2 regions of the Labrys sp. Lb11 genome follow, and region 2 is predicted to be linked to the other one. Evidence: riboswitches for the same ligand, from Rfam matches in the RefSeq annotation. Region 2 holds a riboswitch; the other holds the start of a gene.

What was found. Region 2 has a riboswitch for cobalamin ahead of bluB (5,6-dimethylbenzimidazole synthase). Riboswitches for the same ligand answer to the same signal wherever they lie in the genome.
Region 1: it holds a riboswitch for cobalamin, as region 2 does, so the genes downstream of both, AC27L4_RS25895 (aromatic ring-hydroxylating oxygenase subunit alpha) here and bluB (5,6-dimethylbenzimidazole synthase) in region 2, are expected to answer to the same signal.

Annotation. Positions count from the first base shown of each region.
Region 1 covers NZ_BAAJOT010000007.1:177,942-185,304, forward strand. The annotation lists gene AC27L4_RS25885 (bile acid:sodium symporter family protein) at 1-689, shown strand, start outside; gene AC27L4_RS25890 (FAD-binding oxidoreductase) at 664-1,743, opposite strand; gene AC27L4_RS25895 (aromatic ring-hydroxylating oxygenase subunit alpha) at 1,766-3,013, opposite strand; cobalamin riboswitch at 3,125-3,328, opposite strand; gene tolB (Tol-Pal system beta propeller repeat protein TolB) at 3,440-4,768, opposite strand; gene AC27L4_RS25905 (hypothetical protein) at 4,814-5,215, opposite strand; gene AC27L4_RS25910 (hypothetical protein) at 5,215-6,507, opposite strand; gene tolR (protein TolR) at 6,515-6,961, opposite strand; gene tolQ (protein TolQ) at 6,975-7,363, opposite strand, start outside.
Region 2 covers NZ_BAAJOT010000005.1:392,926-400,288, reverse strand. The annotation lists gene AC27L4_RS20465 (agmatinase) at 1-705, opposite strand, end outside; gene gatB (Asp-tRNA(Asn)/Glu-tRNA(Gln) amidotransferase subunit GatB) at 718-2,190, opposite strand; gene bluB (5,6-dimethylbenzimidazole synthase) at 2,254-2,964, opposite strand; cobalamin riboswitch at 3,009-3,193, opposite strand; gene AC27L4_RS20450 (GNAT family N-acetyltransferase) at 3,377-3,934, shown strand; gene AC27L4_RS20445 (chorismate mutase) at 4,253-4,543, opposite strand; gene gatA (Asp-tRNA(Asn)/Glu-tRNA(Gln) amidotransferase subunit GatA) at 4,577-6,100, opposite strand; gene gatC (Asp-tRNA(Asn)/Glu-tRNA(Gln) amidotransferase subunit GatC) at 6,161-6,448, opposite strand; gene AC27L4_RS20430 (metal-dependent hydrolase) at 6,711-7,363, opposite strand, start outside.

The sequences.
Region 1 (7,363 bases), on a different contig from region 2:
CGACCGTGCAGTCCTCCATCGCCTTCACCTCGATGGCGCACGGCAACGTGCCGGCCGCGGTCTGCGCCGCCTCGCTCTCCAACATCCTCGGCATCTTCCTGACGCCGGCCCTGGTCGGCCTCCTGTTCCACACCCAGGGTGTCGGCTTCTCCTCCGACGTGCTGCTGACCATCCTGGCCCAGTTGCTGCTGCCCTTCGTGCTCGGTCAGCTCGTGCAGCCGCTGGTCGGAGACTTCGTCCGCCGCCACCGCAAGGTGCTGAGCCTGGTCGACCGCGGCTCGATCCTGATGGTGGTCTATCTCGCCTTCAGCGAAGCGGTGGCGACCGGCCTCTGGCACCAGTTCTCGCTCGCCGCGCTCGGCGGCATGGCTCTCGTCGACGCCGCGCTGCTGGCCGCCGTGCTCGGCCTCACCACCTGGGGCAGCCGCCGCCTCGGCTTCTCGCGCGAGGACGAGATCGCCATCGTCTTCTGCGGCTCGAAGAAGAGCCTGGCCAGCGGCGTGCCCATGGCCAACGTCATCTTCGCCGGCCAGAACATCGGCGCCATCGTGCTGCCGCTGATGCTGTTCCACCAGATCCAGCTGATGGCCTGCGCCTGGCTCGCCCAGCGCTATGCCGGCGAGCACGCCAGGCGCGAGGCGACGCGGCAGGAGGGCGCCGCCGTCACGCCTCGACCTCCAGCGCCGTGAGCGGCCGCGAGCAGCAGGCCAGGATGTAGCCCTCGGCGATGTCGTCGTCGAGGATGCCGCCATTGTGGGCCATCTCGACCTCGCCCGCGATCTTCCTCACCCGGCAGGTGCCGCACAGGCCGGACTCGCAGGCGGCGGGAATGCGCACGCCATTGGCGCGGGCCGCCTGCAGCACCGTCTGCCCGGTGCCGCAGCGGGCCTCCACGCCCGACCCGGCAAAGTGGACCGCCAGGGTCTCGCCGGCCGCCGGCTGCGGCGCTTCGGCAGGGGCGGGCTCGGCCGCGGGCGTACCGAAGCTCTCCTGGTGGTAGGCGGCCATGTCGAGGCCGGCCGCCTCGAGCATGCCGCGCACGGCCCGCATGAACGGGTCCGGCCCGCAGCAGAACACCGTGCGCTCGCAGAAGTCCGGCGACAGCAGCGGCAGCCGGGCCGCGTCGATGCGTCCGACATGGCCGGCCCAGCCCTCTCCGCCCGACCGTTCCTCGACCAGGAAGGCCAGGGCGAGGCCCGGCATGCGGCCGCCGAGCCACTCCAGCTCGCGCCGGAAGATGATCTCCTCCGGCCGTCGGGCGCAATTGACGAAGGCGACGTCCGCCTCCGGCGCGCAGTCGCTCAGCCAGCGCAGCATCGACATCATCGGCGTGACGCCGGAGCCGGCGGAGATGAACAGGTACTTTCCCGCCGGGCGGCCCTGGTGGGTGAAGTCGCCCGCCGGCCCGAAGGCCCGCAGGCGCGCGCCCGGCCGGAGATTGTCGAACATCCAGCGGGTACCGATGCTGCCAGGCTGGGCCTTGACGGTGACGGCGATCGAGAAGGGCCGCGACGGCGAGGACGACAGCGTGTAGGTGCGCATCAGCGGCCCCTCGGCGGTGGGCAGTTCCAGCGTGATGAACTGCCCCGGCTTGTAGCGGAACCAGGTTCGCGCATCCGAGCGGAAGGTGAAGGTCTTCACCGCCGGCGCCTCGTCGGCGACACCGATCACCTCCAGCGCCTGCAGCCGGTCGTTCCACGGCGCCATCTCGTCGAGAGGGCGCAGGAGATGCATGTCGGTCATCGCGTTCACCGCCATCCCCTTCTCACGCGACGCTGCGCAGAGCGGGCTTGCCGCCCTCGGCGAGGCGCGGCTCCATGAAGCGCGCATACCAGTCGACGAACTGGATGACGCCGCCCTCGTGCAGCTCCGAATAGGGACCGGGCTCGTAGGCCGGCGAGCGGATGCCGAACGCGTTCTCCTCGACGATCCGGCGATCCTCGTCATTGGTCTCGGTCCAGACGTGGATCAGCTCCTGCAGATCGTAGTCGACGCCCTCGACCGCGTCCTTGTGCACCAGCCACTTGGTGGTGACCGCCGTCTCGGTGGCGCTGAGCGGCAGCACCCGGAAGGTCACGGCATGGTCGCCCAGCACATGGTTCCAGGTAGTCGGGTAGTGATAGAGCATCAGCGTGCCGATGCGGTCCTCCCGCACCCCGTCGATGAGGCGGCGGCGCACGGCCGGGCGGCCGGTGGCGGTGTAGCTGACCGCGTCGCGCAGCAGCGGCGCCCGCGTGGCGCGGTACTGGCCGGCCGGATCGATGCTGAAGCGCGAGGGCAGCCCGGCCTCCTCGCACCGGCGCCAGTGCTCCAGCATCTCCGGATCGCTCTCGGCGCCGCTGACGCCGGTCACCGCCGGTGTCTCCGGGAAGGTCTTGCACAGCTCGGGATGATTGGCCGCGCAATGATAGCACTCGCGGTTGTTCTCCCAGACCAGCTTCCAGTTGCCCTTCTCGACGATCGTGCTCTCATGCGCGACCTTGGCATCGGCCAGGGCGTGCGGCGCGAAATAGGGCTCCATCAGCGTGCGGAACGGCGCGAAGTCCATCGGCTCGCGGGCGAGGCAGATGAAGATGTAGCCGCCGACATTCTCGCAGGCCACGGGCTTGAGGCCGAACTCGCCCTTGTCGAAGCCCTCGGCCATCTGCCGGGCGAACAGGAGCTTGCCGTCGAGGTCGTAGGTCCATTGGTGATAGGGGCAGACCAGCCGGGCCGAGGTGCCGCGGGTGCCGGTGCACACGCGGCTGCCGCGGTGGCGGCAGGAATTGTGGAAGGCGCGGATCCGCCGCTCGCGGTCGCGGACCACCACGACGGGATAGTCGCCGACCTGCACGGTGAAATAGCTGCCGGGGCGGGCGACCTCGCAGTCATGGCCGACGAACAGCCAGTCGCGGTACCAGATCAGCTCCATGTCGAGCTTGTGGAACTCGGGGTCGATATAGAAAGGCTGCTCCAGGCTGAACCCATCCCGCCGCTGGCGGATCAGCCTGAGCATCTCGTGGCGCGTATCCATGTCCTGTCCTCGCAAGGGACCGAGCACGGCGGTGGCGGAGACACGAAATGCCGCCGGGCGCAGAGCCTGCCCGGCGCATGCTTGCCCCCTGACCGCCCACCGCGATCAGTCGAGTATCTCGGGTTCAAGGCTGGTTTCCGGGCTCCGAAGCGGTCCTGACGGACTGTCCCGACACCTTCCCGGGCCCATGGCCCAGTGGTCGTCGTCGGGACGCAACGCTTCGCTACCGTTGCGGGGGCAGCGCCGGCATCACACCGGCTTCCCAATTATCCCGCCGGCGCATTGCCGGCGGGCACCTTGAACGCGGCGATGTAACCACGAACGCCCTGCGCCCGTCGATGCGAAAGCGACGCTTTGCAGTGGCAAACGCGACCTCCGGCGGGCCGCGGACGCGCCGCCGCGGCGGCGCCGGGACGTCTCGCGCGCCTACCGCGTCAGCAGCGGCGACCAGGCCGGGTCGGAGCCGAAGCCCGGCGTCGGCACCCGCTGCTCGGGGAAGCCCATGATCGAGACCTGCCATAGCTGCGGCCCCTGGCCGAGGTCGCGGAAGAACATGAGGTAGAGGCCGTTCGGGGCCCAGGTCGGCCCCTCATTGTGGTAGCCCTCGGTGAGGACGCGCTCGCCGCGGCCGTCCGGCTTCATCACGCCGATGGCGAACTTGCCGGCGGCCTGCCGGGTGAAGGCGATCAGGTCGCCGCGCGGCGACCACACCGGGGTGGAATAGCGCCCTGCGCCGTAGGATATGCGCTGGGGATTCGAGCCGTCGGCGCCCATCACATAGATCTGCTGGTTGCCGCCGCGGTCGGACTCGAACACGATCTGCGAGCCGTCCGGCGAATAGCTCGGCGCGGTGTCGATGGAGGAATCGCTGGTCAGCTGCTGCACGGCGCGCGACTGCAGGTCCATCACCTGGATATTGGCCGTGCCGTTGTTCTCCAGGCTCATGATCACCCGCCGGCCGTCCGGCGAGAAGCGCGGCGAGAAGGTCATGCCGGGGAAGTTGCCGACCATCTCGCGCTGGCCGGTCTCCAGGTTGAGCAGGTAGACGCGCGGGTCGGCCTGCCCGAAGGACATGTAGGTCACTTCCTGGCTGGTGGGCGAGAAGCGCGGCGTCAGCACCAGGTCGTCGCCGCGGGTGAGGTAGCGCACATTGGCGCCGTCCTGGTCCATGATGGCGAGGCGCTTGCGCCGGGCCTCCTTGGAGCCGGTCTCGTCGACATAGACGATGCGCGTGTCGAAGCAGCCCTGCTCGCCGGTCATCGCCTTGAAGACGGCGTCGGAGATGATGTGGGCGATGCGCCGCCAGTCGCCGGGATTGCCGAAATATTGCTGCCCCTCGACCTGCTTGCCGGCGACGATGTCCCACAGCCGGAACTGCGCCCTGAGCCGGCCGTCGCCCTCCTTCGACACCCGGCCGGCGACCAGGGCCTGGGCATTGATCACCCGCCAGTCCTGGAAGCGCGGCGGCGAGTCCGGATTGGTGATCTGCTCGATGAACGCCTTCCGGTCCACCGGCTGGAACAGGCCGGAGCGCCGCAGATTGTTGGTGATCACGCCGGAAATGTCCGTGCCCGACTTGTCGGCCGCGATGAAGTCGGTGACCGCGATCGGGATCGGCTGGACGCTGCCGCCGGTGATGTCGACATGCAGGCGCCCGCTCTCCTGGGCCCGGGCGCGTGGGCCGAGGCCGAGGGCGGCGGTGGCGGCAAGGCCGGCGAGGACGGTGCGGCGGGTGGGGATCAGCAAGGTGGTCATCGGCTCGGGCTCGGGTGGCTGTCGCGGGCTGCCATCAGCCGCTCATCAGGTGGCGAATTCCAATTCGATCTCTTCCCGGGATTCGGAGAGATCGGGCGGAAGCTTGAGCGGGCGCTCGGGGGTGACGCAGCGCTGCACGGCGCGCAGGGCCGCGGCGGCGCTCGTGGCGCCGACCGGATATTCGAGGGCTCGAGGCTTCTCCGCCGGCGTGCGGTCCCGGTTCAGCCTCGCGCCGACGACGACGGCAAGCCGGGTGCTGCGCCCCGACGGTGCCTCGGGCGTCCGGCAAGGCGCGACATGCCGGCGGATCGCCGCGGCCGGGCTGGCGCGATCGGCCGTCCCGACCTTCGGGGCCTCGCCCGTCCGGCAGGCCGATGTGGCGGCCGCCGCGCCGACGAAAGCCGGCGCGTCATGCGCTCCTGCCGGACTGCCTCCGACTCCGGCCATCAGCCACCCGCCTCCATCTCGGCCGGATTGAAGTTGATCTCGAGGTTCTTCCAGCCCTCGTAGAGATTGGCCGGAAGCCTGAGCGGCTTGGAGTCGGTGACGCAGCGCTGGATGGCGCGGATCGCCGCCCCGGCGACCGCGGCGCCCGAGCCGCCAGCCTGCGGATATTTGAGGACCGACGGCGCGGCCGACAGGGTCCCGTCCGGATTGAGATTGACCTCGATCAGCACGGAAAGCTTGGACGGATCGGCGGCGAAGGTCGGCGAGCTCCAGCACGGCGCGACCTGCTGCCTGATCGAGCCGACCAGCGCGTTGCGCTCCGACAGCGACAGCTTGACCGCGGCGCCGCGCGGCGAGCCGAGGGCCGCGGTGGTCGAGGTCCGCGCGTCGGCAGTGGCGGCCCGGGCCGGGGCTTCCTTGCTGTTCAGGGCGGCCCGCGCGGACGAGGGCTTGCCGGCCAGCAGCTTGCTGATGTCGGCGGCGTTGAACTCCCGCTGCTTGGACGACGCACCGTCCGGCTTGGACGGCTTGGCGTCGGCGGCCTTCTGGTCGTTCGCCGCGGCCTCCGCCAGCTTGGCGAGCTGCTCCGCAGCCTTGGCCTCGGCCGCCTTGGCCTCGGCGACCTTGTTCGGCTTCTCGGCCGGCTTCTCCACGGGCTTCTCGACCGGCTTCGGCGGCTCGGGCTTCTTGTCCTGCTCGACCGGCTTGTCCGGCTCAGCCGCCTTGAGCGCCAGCTCGTCGAGCTTCTGCGTCTCCGCCTTCGGGATCGGCTTGGGCTCGGGCTTGGGCGGCTCGACCTTCTTCGGCTCAGGCTTCGGCGGCTCGGCCTTGGCCACCGGCTTGGGCGGCTCGGGTTTCGGCGGCTCGACCTTGGGCGCCGGCTTCGGCGGCTCGGTCTTGGCGACCGGCTCCGGCGGCTTCGGCTCGGGTTTCCGCGGCGGCTCGGGCACCGGCGGCGTCGGCTCGAGCTTGGCCATCTGCTCCGGCTTCGGCTCGGGCAGCGGCGGGCGCTCGGGCGGCTGGGCGACGGCCTCGCGCTTGACGGTCTCGACCCGGCTTTCCTCCACCGGCGTCGGCTCCGCGGCCTTGTCGGCGCGGGTCTGCGGCTTCTCCTGGGGCTTGGCGGTCTTCTCGCCCTTGGTCAGGGCGTCGAACTGCTCCGGCGTCATGATCTCCACCGGCAGGCTCTCCACCGCAGGCGGCAGCGGCGCCGGCCCCGGCATGGCGAACAGCGCCGCCGCCAGGACCAGGACGTGCGTCGCCGCCGAGACGGGAAGCCCGTAATCCTTCATCGCGTCCTCAGCTCTCCGGATCGGTGATCAGCGCGACCTTCTTGAAGCCGGCACCGGAGATCTTGCCCATGACCTGCATGACCTGGCCGTAGTTCACGGCCTTGTCGCCGCGCACGAAGACCCGCTCCTCGTAGCCCTGCTGGGCGATCGAGGTGAGCTTCGGCACCACTTCGTCGAGGGTAACCTTGGTTTCCTGCAGGTAGATGTCGCCCTTGCCGTCGACCGAGACGGTGAGCGGATCCTTGTCCTGGTTCAGGGCGTTGGCCTCGGCCTTCGGCAGGTCGAGCGGCACGCCGGCGGTGAGCAGCGGCGCCGCCACCATGAAGATGATCAAGAGACACAGCATGACGTCGATGAACGGCGTCATGTTGATGTCGGCGATCGGCCCCTTGCGCCCCCCGCGCCTGCGCCGGCCGCCGGCCCCGCCACTCGTACCCGCAACTCCTGCACCCATCGTTCCAGTCTCCTCAGGCCGCCATCCGCTCATCGATCTGACGCGACAGGATCGCCGCGAACTCGTCGGCGAAGCCTTCGAGCCGCGCTTGCTGCTTGACGACCTCTGCATTGAACTTGTTGTAGGCGATGACCGCGGGGATCGCCGCCACCAGGCCCATGGCCGTCGCGAACAGCGCCTCGGAAATACCGGGCGCCACCGCCGCCAACGACGTGTTCTTCGATGCGGCGATCGACTGGAACGCCGTCATGATGCCCCACACCGTGCCGAACAGGCCGATGAACGGGCCGGACGAGCCCACGGTCGCCAGCACCAGCAGTTTCGACTCCAGCCGCTCGACCTCGCGCTGGATGGTGACGTCCATCACCTTCTCGATGCGCGCCTGCAGCCCCAGGAACGATC
Region 2 (7,363 bases):
GCCCGGATCGAGGCCGTCGCAATCCAGGGTGACGACGACCTTCGCGCCCTCCGGAACATGCCGGAGCGCGGCCTCGACGCCGTGCGCGTGGACCTCGCGGGCCGTCACGAAACGGCTGCCGCGACGCCGGGCCGCCTCGATCTCGGCCGGCCGCGCACTGCCGACCCCGCGCATGCCGACCTGCACGATGCCGGCGACATGCCCCATCTCGCTGGCGCGGCGCATCGGGCTGGAATAGCCGTGGCGTTCGCCATGCAGTTCGTCGCGCCAGTCGATATGGGCATCGATCTGCAGGATCCAGATCGGCCCGTGGTCGGCAAAGCCGGCGAGGAAGGGGATCGGAACGGAATCATCGCCACCGAGCAGGATCGGCACGGCGCCCGATGCCAGCACGTCCCGCGTCTTCTCCTCGATCCCGGCTCGATTCCCTGCATTGTCATGCATCACGGTCGGAATATTGCCGACATCGACGCATGAAGGCGGCTTGCCGTCGAACAGGGGACCGTCGAGATCGAAGTCCCAATGCTCGACGAGGCCCGCGTCGACCTGGCTGGCGGCACGGATGGCGTCGGGCGCGAGGGCATAGCCGCTGCTGTCCCTGGCGGGATAGGTGCTGCCGTGGCCGGCCCCGAAGAGCACGATCCGGGGTGCGCGCCCGCCGTCGAGGCGGGCGGGAAACCCCAGGAAGGTGAGGGCAAGGGTCATTGGGAAGGCGGCTCAGATGCCGAGCTTGCTCTTCAGCAGGTCGTTGACGGCCCCCGGCGCCGCCTTGCCGCCCGTCTGCTTCATGACCTGGCCGACGAACCAGCCGAGCATGGTGGGCTTCGCCTTCACCTGCTCGACCTTGTCGGGGTTGGCGGCGATCACCGCATCGACCGCCGCCTCGATCGCGCCGGTGTCGGTGACCTGCTTCATGCCGCGAGCCTCGACCAGGGTGCGCGGGTCGCCGCCCTCGCTCCAGACGATCTCGAACAGGTCCTTGGCGATCTTGCCGGAGATCGTGCCTTCGCCGATCAGGTCGACGATGCCGCCGAGCTGCGCCGCCGAGACCGGCGAAGAGGCGATGTCCTTGCCTTCCTTGTTCAGACGGCCGAACAGCTCGTTGATCACCCAGTTGGCCGCCGCCTTGCCGTCGCGGCCCCTGGCCACGGCTTCGAAGAAGTCAGCCGATTCGCGCTCGGCCACCAGCACGCCGGCGTCATAGGGCGACAGGCCGTAATCGGCGATGAAGCGCGCCTTCTTGGCATCCGGAAGTTCGGGCAGGTCCTTGGCCAGCGCGTCGACATAGGCCTGGTCGAACTCGAGCGGCAACAGGTCGGGGTCGGGGAAGTAGCGATAGTCGTGCGCTTCCTCCTTCGAACGCATGGAGCGCGTCTCGCCCTTGCCGGGATCGTAGAGGCGCGTCTCCTGCTCGATGACGCCGCCATCCTCGAGGATGGCGATCTGGCGGCGCGCCTCGGTCTCGATCGCCTGGCCGATGAAGCGGATCGAGTTGACGTTCTTGATCTCGCAGCGCGTGCCGAAGGGCTCGCCCGGCCGGCGCACGGAGACGTTGACGTCGGCGCGCAGGTTGCCCTTGTCCATGTCGCCGTCGCAGGTGCCGAGATAGCGCAGGATGGTGCGCAGCTTGGTCACATAGGCGCGCGCCTGGTCGGACGAGCGCAGGTCCGGCTTGGAGACGATCTCCATCAGCGCCACGCCCGAACGGTTCAGGTCGACGAAGGACATCGAGGGGTGCTGGTCGTGCAGCGACTTGCCGGCGTCCTGCTCCAGGTGCAGACGCTCGATGCCGACCGTCAGCGTCTCGCCCGTCTCCGGCACCTCGACGACAATGGTGCCCTCGCCGACGATCGGCTGCTTGTACTGGCTGATCTGGTAGCCCTGCGGCAGATCCGGGTAGAAGTAGTTCTTCCGGTCGAACACCGACCTGTGGTTGATCTGCGCCTTGAGGCCGAGGCCGGTGCGGATCGCCTGGCGCACGCATTCCTCGTTGATCACCGGCAGCATGCCGGGCATGGCAGCGTCGACCAGCGAGACATGGCTGTTGGGCTCGGCGCCGAAACCGGTGGAGGCGCCCGAAAACAGCTTCGCCTCGGAGGTGACCTGGGCGTGGACCTCCAGGCCGATGACCAGTTCCCAGTCGCCGGTGGCGCCCTTGATGATCTTCTTGGGGTCGACGGCGGCGGTCATGGCGGGGCTCCGGACGGCGGGATCGAATGCTGGGCTTCCGAATAGAGGGTCGTGGGCTGCCTATCAAGTTTCAGCCGCCGGCGCCTGCCCCCAGCCGTCCTCGAACACCAGCTCATCGAGCGGCAGCCGCCGGGCCCAGCGCTTCGCCTCCAGCTCCGGCCGCTCGTAGAGCCGGTCGACATAGCCGACGCAGAGATAGGCGACGATGACGATGCCGGCGGGGATGCGCAGGATCGCCCGCATCCGCGCCTCCTCGAAGATCGAGACCCAGCCGACGCCGATGCCCTCGGCCCGGGCCGCCAGCCAGAGGTTCTGCACGGCGCAGGCGGTGGAATGGAGATCCATGTCGCGATTGTGGGTGCGGCCGAGCACCGCCGGCCCGCCGCGGGAGCGGTCGCAGGTGACGCAGATGTTGAGCGGCGCGGCCCGGATGCCTTCCAGCTTCAGCGAGCGGTAGAGCGCCGCGCGCTCGCCGGTGAACAGCGAGGCGGCCTCGGCGTTGGCCGCCTCGAACGCCCGGCGCACCTCCTCCTTCACCGCTTCCGAGCGGATGAGCAGGAAGTTCCACGGCTGCATCAGGCCGACCGACGGCGCATGATGCGCCGCCTCCAGCAGCCGCCGGACGACGTCGCCGGGGATCGGCCGCGGCAGGAACGGGCCGCGCACGTCGCGGCGCGTCTCGATCGCCCGATAGAGCGCGGCGCGCTCGCCTTCGCTGAACGGACCGGCCGCGACGAGACCGGCGTCGATCGGATCGGAAACAGGTTCGGGCATCGGTCTCCCCACCATGCCGGATCGCCCGTTCCGCCGTCCGTGCGGAAAGAGCTTGCCGTCTGGCCGGTCTTCCGACTCCGGATCCTCCCGTTCCGGCGCCTTCCCGGCCCTGCGGCCAGTGGCGTCATCCTGCCGGAACAGTCCCCGTCACGGCGTTGGGCACGTCGCGGATTGGCACCGCGTTCCCGATTCTCCCGCATGCGCGGGCACCAGACGCAGCAGCGATAGCGCAGGTGCAGCCCCGCCGGCAAGGCGCCGCTTGCGATCCGCCCGCCAGCCGGCATTGTGGGGGCAAGCAGCCTGTCGTGGCTTTCGCCACGCTTGATTTGCATTTTTCAATGCAGAATCAAGGCTGCGCAGACTCACACGTGCAAGCAGGTCCGCGAGAACCTGCCTTGCCTGGATGCCCCCGATGCCCCCACACCCCGACCGCCCCGATCGCATCCCCACGCTCGCCACCGAGCGCCTGACCCTGCGCGGCCACGGCATCGGCGACTTCGACGCCATGGCCGCGCTGTGGGCGGATCCGGAGGTCACGCGCCACATCGGCGGCCGTCCTCTGACCCGGGAAGAGGCCTGGGGACGCCTCCTGCGCTATGCCGGACTGTGGTCCTTGCTCGGCTACGGCTACTGGGCCATCGTCGAGACGGCATCCGGCCGCTTCGTCGGCGAGGCCGGGTTCGCCGATTTCCGGCGGGAGATCGAGCCGCCGCTCGACGGCATCCCCGAAGCGGGCTGGATCCTGGCGTCCTGGGCCCAGGGCCGGGGGTTCGGGACCGAGGCCCTGCACGCGATGCTGGCCTGGGGCGAGGCGTATTTCGGGCCGGTGCGCAGCGCCTGCCTGATCGCCCCGGAGAACCTGCGCTCGATCCGCCTGGCGCGGCGGTGCGGCTATCGGGTGGCCTCGCCGGCCGCCTACAAGGGCCAGTCCCTGCTCCTGCTCCGGCACGAAGCCGGCGCCCAGATGTGATGCTGCTGTGCAACAGGCCGTGCGCGACCTTGGATGCGGCGCGATGCCCCCCTTGCGATTCGAGAGAATCGCCGGCACGTTCGAGGCGTCGTCAACCAGCGAAAGGAGGTGATCCAGTGTCTCATCGGTGTGAAGTCCGGTCCTCGGCGCTCTGGATCCTCACTCTGCGCGAGGTCCGCGGCGCCTGACGCCGGTTGGCCGTCAAGGCCGGACCAGACCCGAATTTTCAAGCAAGCCCAGAGGCGGAACGCACGGCGTTTCGCCTCTGTTGCGTTCCGGGGGCCGGGCAAGCCGCCCCGATGGCAGCCGGTGGCGGCCCTATTCGCCGAGATGCTCGGCCTCGTAGCGGCAGATCCAGTCGATCAGATTGCGCCACACGGCTTCGGCCAGATCCGGCGGCAGCCCCCGGGCCTGCGCCAGGCCGCGGACATGGGCGACCACGTCCTCCACCCGATCGGGAATGAGCGCCGGCAGGTTCTCGCGCGCCTTCACGGCGATGACCCGCTCGACGATGCCCATGCGCTCGGCCAGCAGGGCGACCAGGCCGCCATCGATCCGGTCGATCTCCCGGCGCAGATCCGCCAGCGTATCGGCGCGCTCAGCCGCCACGGCGGCGCGCCCTGCCCTGCCGGAGGGCGCCCATCACGCCCACCACGCCTTCGGCCGCGGCAGCGGCCCTGCCGCCTGCTCGATCACCTCGCCGAGGGCGAACAGGGTCTCCTCGTCGAAGGCCCGGCCGATCAGCTGCAGGCCGAGCGGCAGGCCGTCGGCCGACAGGCCCGCGGGCACGGCCAGGCCGGGCAGGCCGGCCATGTTCACGGTCACGGTGAAGACGTCGTTGAGGTACATCTCCACCGGATCGGCATCGGCCTTCTCGCCGATGCCGAAGGCGGCGGAGGGCGTCGCCGGGGTCAGGATCGCATCGACGCCGGCGGCATAGGCCTGCTCGAAATCGCGCTTGATCAGCGTCCGCACCTTCTGCGCCCGGACATAGTAGGCGTCGTAGTAGCCGGCCGAAAGCACATAGGTGCCGATCATCACCCTGCGCTTGACCTCGGCGCCGAAGCCGGCGGCGCGGGTGTTCTCGTACATCTCGACGATGTCGCGGCCGGGCACGCGCAGGCCGTAGCGCACGCCGTCATAGCGGGCGAGGTTGGACGAGGCTTCCGCCGGGGCGACGATGTAGTAGGCCGGCAGGGCGTATTTCGTGTGCGGCAGCGAGATCTCGCGGATGGTGGCGCCGGCGGCCCTGAGCCAGTCGACGCCGCGCTGCCACAGCGCGCCGATCTCGGCCGGCAGGCCGTCGATGCGGTATTCCTTCGGGATGCCGATGACCATGCCCTTGACCGAGCGGCCGACCGAGGCCTCGTAGTCCGGCACCGGCACGTCGACCGAGGTGGTGTCCTTGGCGTCGGGCCCGGCCATGGACCGCAGCAGGACGGCACAGTCGCGCACCGTGCGGGCGAAGGGGCCGGCCTGGTCGAGCGAGGAGGCGAAGGCGACGACGCCCCAGCGCGAGCAGCGGCCATAGGTCGGCTTGATGCCGGTGATGCCGGTGAAGGCGGCTGGCTGGCGGATTGAGCCGCCGGTATCGGTACCGGTCGCGCCGGCGCAGAGCCCGGCCGCCACCGCCGCGGCCGAGCCGCCGGAGGAACCGCCCGGCACCAGGAAGCCCCGGGTCTCCCCCTTGCCGAGCTTCGCCCTGGCCTGGGCGCCGTCCCAGTTCGGCGGCAGCCAGGGCGAGACCACGGGACCGAAGGCCGAGGTTTCGTTCGACGAGCCCATGGCGAACTCGTCATTGTTGATCTTGCCGAGCATCACCGCGCCGTCGCGCCAGAGCTGGCTGGTGACGGTGGATTCGTAGGGCGGCTTGAAGTCGCCGAGGATGCGCGAGCAGGCGGTGGTGCGCACGCCCTTCGTCGCGAACAGGTCCTTGATGCCGAGCGGCACGCCCTCGAGCGGGCCGCCCTCCCCTCTGGCCAGGCGCTCGTCGGCCGCCGCGGCCATGGCCAGCGCCTCGTCGGGGGTCTCGAGCACGTAGGCATTGAGGCCACGCGCCTTCTCCATGGCGGAGAGATAGGCGCCGGTCGCCTCCACCGAGGTGAAGCTGCGGGCCTTCAGCCCGTCGCGGATGCCGGAGAGGGTGAGGTCGGTGATGTCGGTCACGTTGAAATTCCGGAATGGGCGTCGCAGCGCACGTGGGTGATCGGGCGGGCGGAGCCGCGCCTATTCCACCACCTTGGGCACGAGAAAATAATCATCCTCGCTGGCCGGCGCGTTCAGCACGATCTCGTCGGCGATCTCGCCGTCGTTCACCACGTCCTGCCGCTTCTTCATCACCATCGGCGTCACCGAGGTCATCGGCTCGACGCCGGAGACGTCGACCTCGTCGAGCTGGGCGACGAAGTCGAGAATGGCGTTGAGCTCGCCCTGCAGGTGGGGAACGTCCTCCTCGGGGACGGCGATGCGCGCGAGATGCGCGATTCGCCTCACCGTCTTGGCGTCGACAGACATGAAGACCCTCGATTGGCACGGAATATGGGCTGGGCGCGGTCTATCACGCGGATCTTTCGCAAGGCAACCGGCGCGAGGATGCAGGACCGGGCTCCGTCGCTGCTCGGACGACGTGGGCAGGCGCCGATGGCAGACAAGGCTCCGCCCCCTCAAGCGTCATGGACGGACTTGACCCGTCCATGACGGAAACGTTGCACCAGGAATTTTGCGGCTGCGTCTTCCGTTGTCCCCGGCACGCCAGGCGCCTCCCCTCCGGCGAGCGTCAGAGCTCGACAGCCTCGCCGCTCTTCGGCACCAAGACCCGCGTGCTGTGCCCCTGCAGCGCCGCGACGAACTCATGCGCGTCCGGCGCGAGCGGGGGAAACGAGGCGTAGTGGCAGGGCAGGACGGCGTCGAAGGCGAAGTAGCGCTTCACCGCCAGGGCCGCCACCTTGGGGCCCATGGTGAAGCGGTCGCCGATCGGCACCAGGCCGACCTTGGGCTCGTGCAGCTCGGCGATCAGGCCCATGTCGGAGAAGATGTCGGTGTCGCCGAGATGGTACAGCGTCGGCTGGCCCTTGGCCTTGACGATCAGGCCGTTGGCGGAACCGAGCGGCACCTGCACGCCGGCATCGCCCATGCCGGCGGAGTGATCGGCCCTCACCAGCGTCACGGTGAAGCCGCCCTGGCCGGTGGTGCCGCCGGTGTTCATCGGGTCCACGCGCTTCACGCCCTGGCCGGCGAGCCACATGCACAGGTCGTAGTTTGTGACGACGGTGGCCCCGGTCTCCGCGGCGATGGCGACGGTGTCGCCGACATGATCGCCATGGCCGTGGGTGAGGAGGATATGGCTGACGCCGGCGGTCACCGCGGCCCGGTCGCCGGTGAAGCCGGGATTGCCGGTCAGGAACGGATCGATGAGGATCGCGCGGCCGT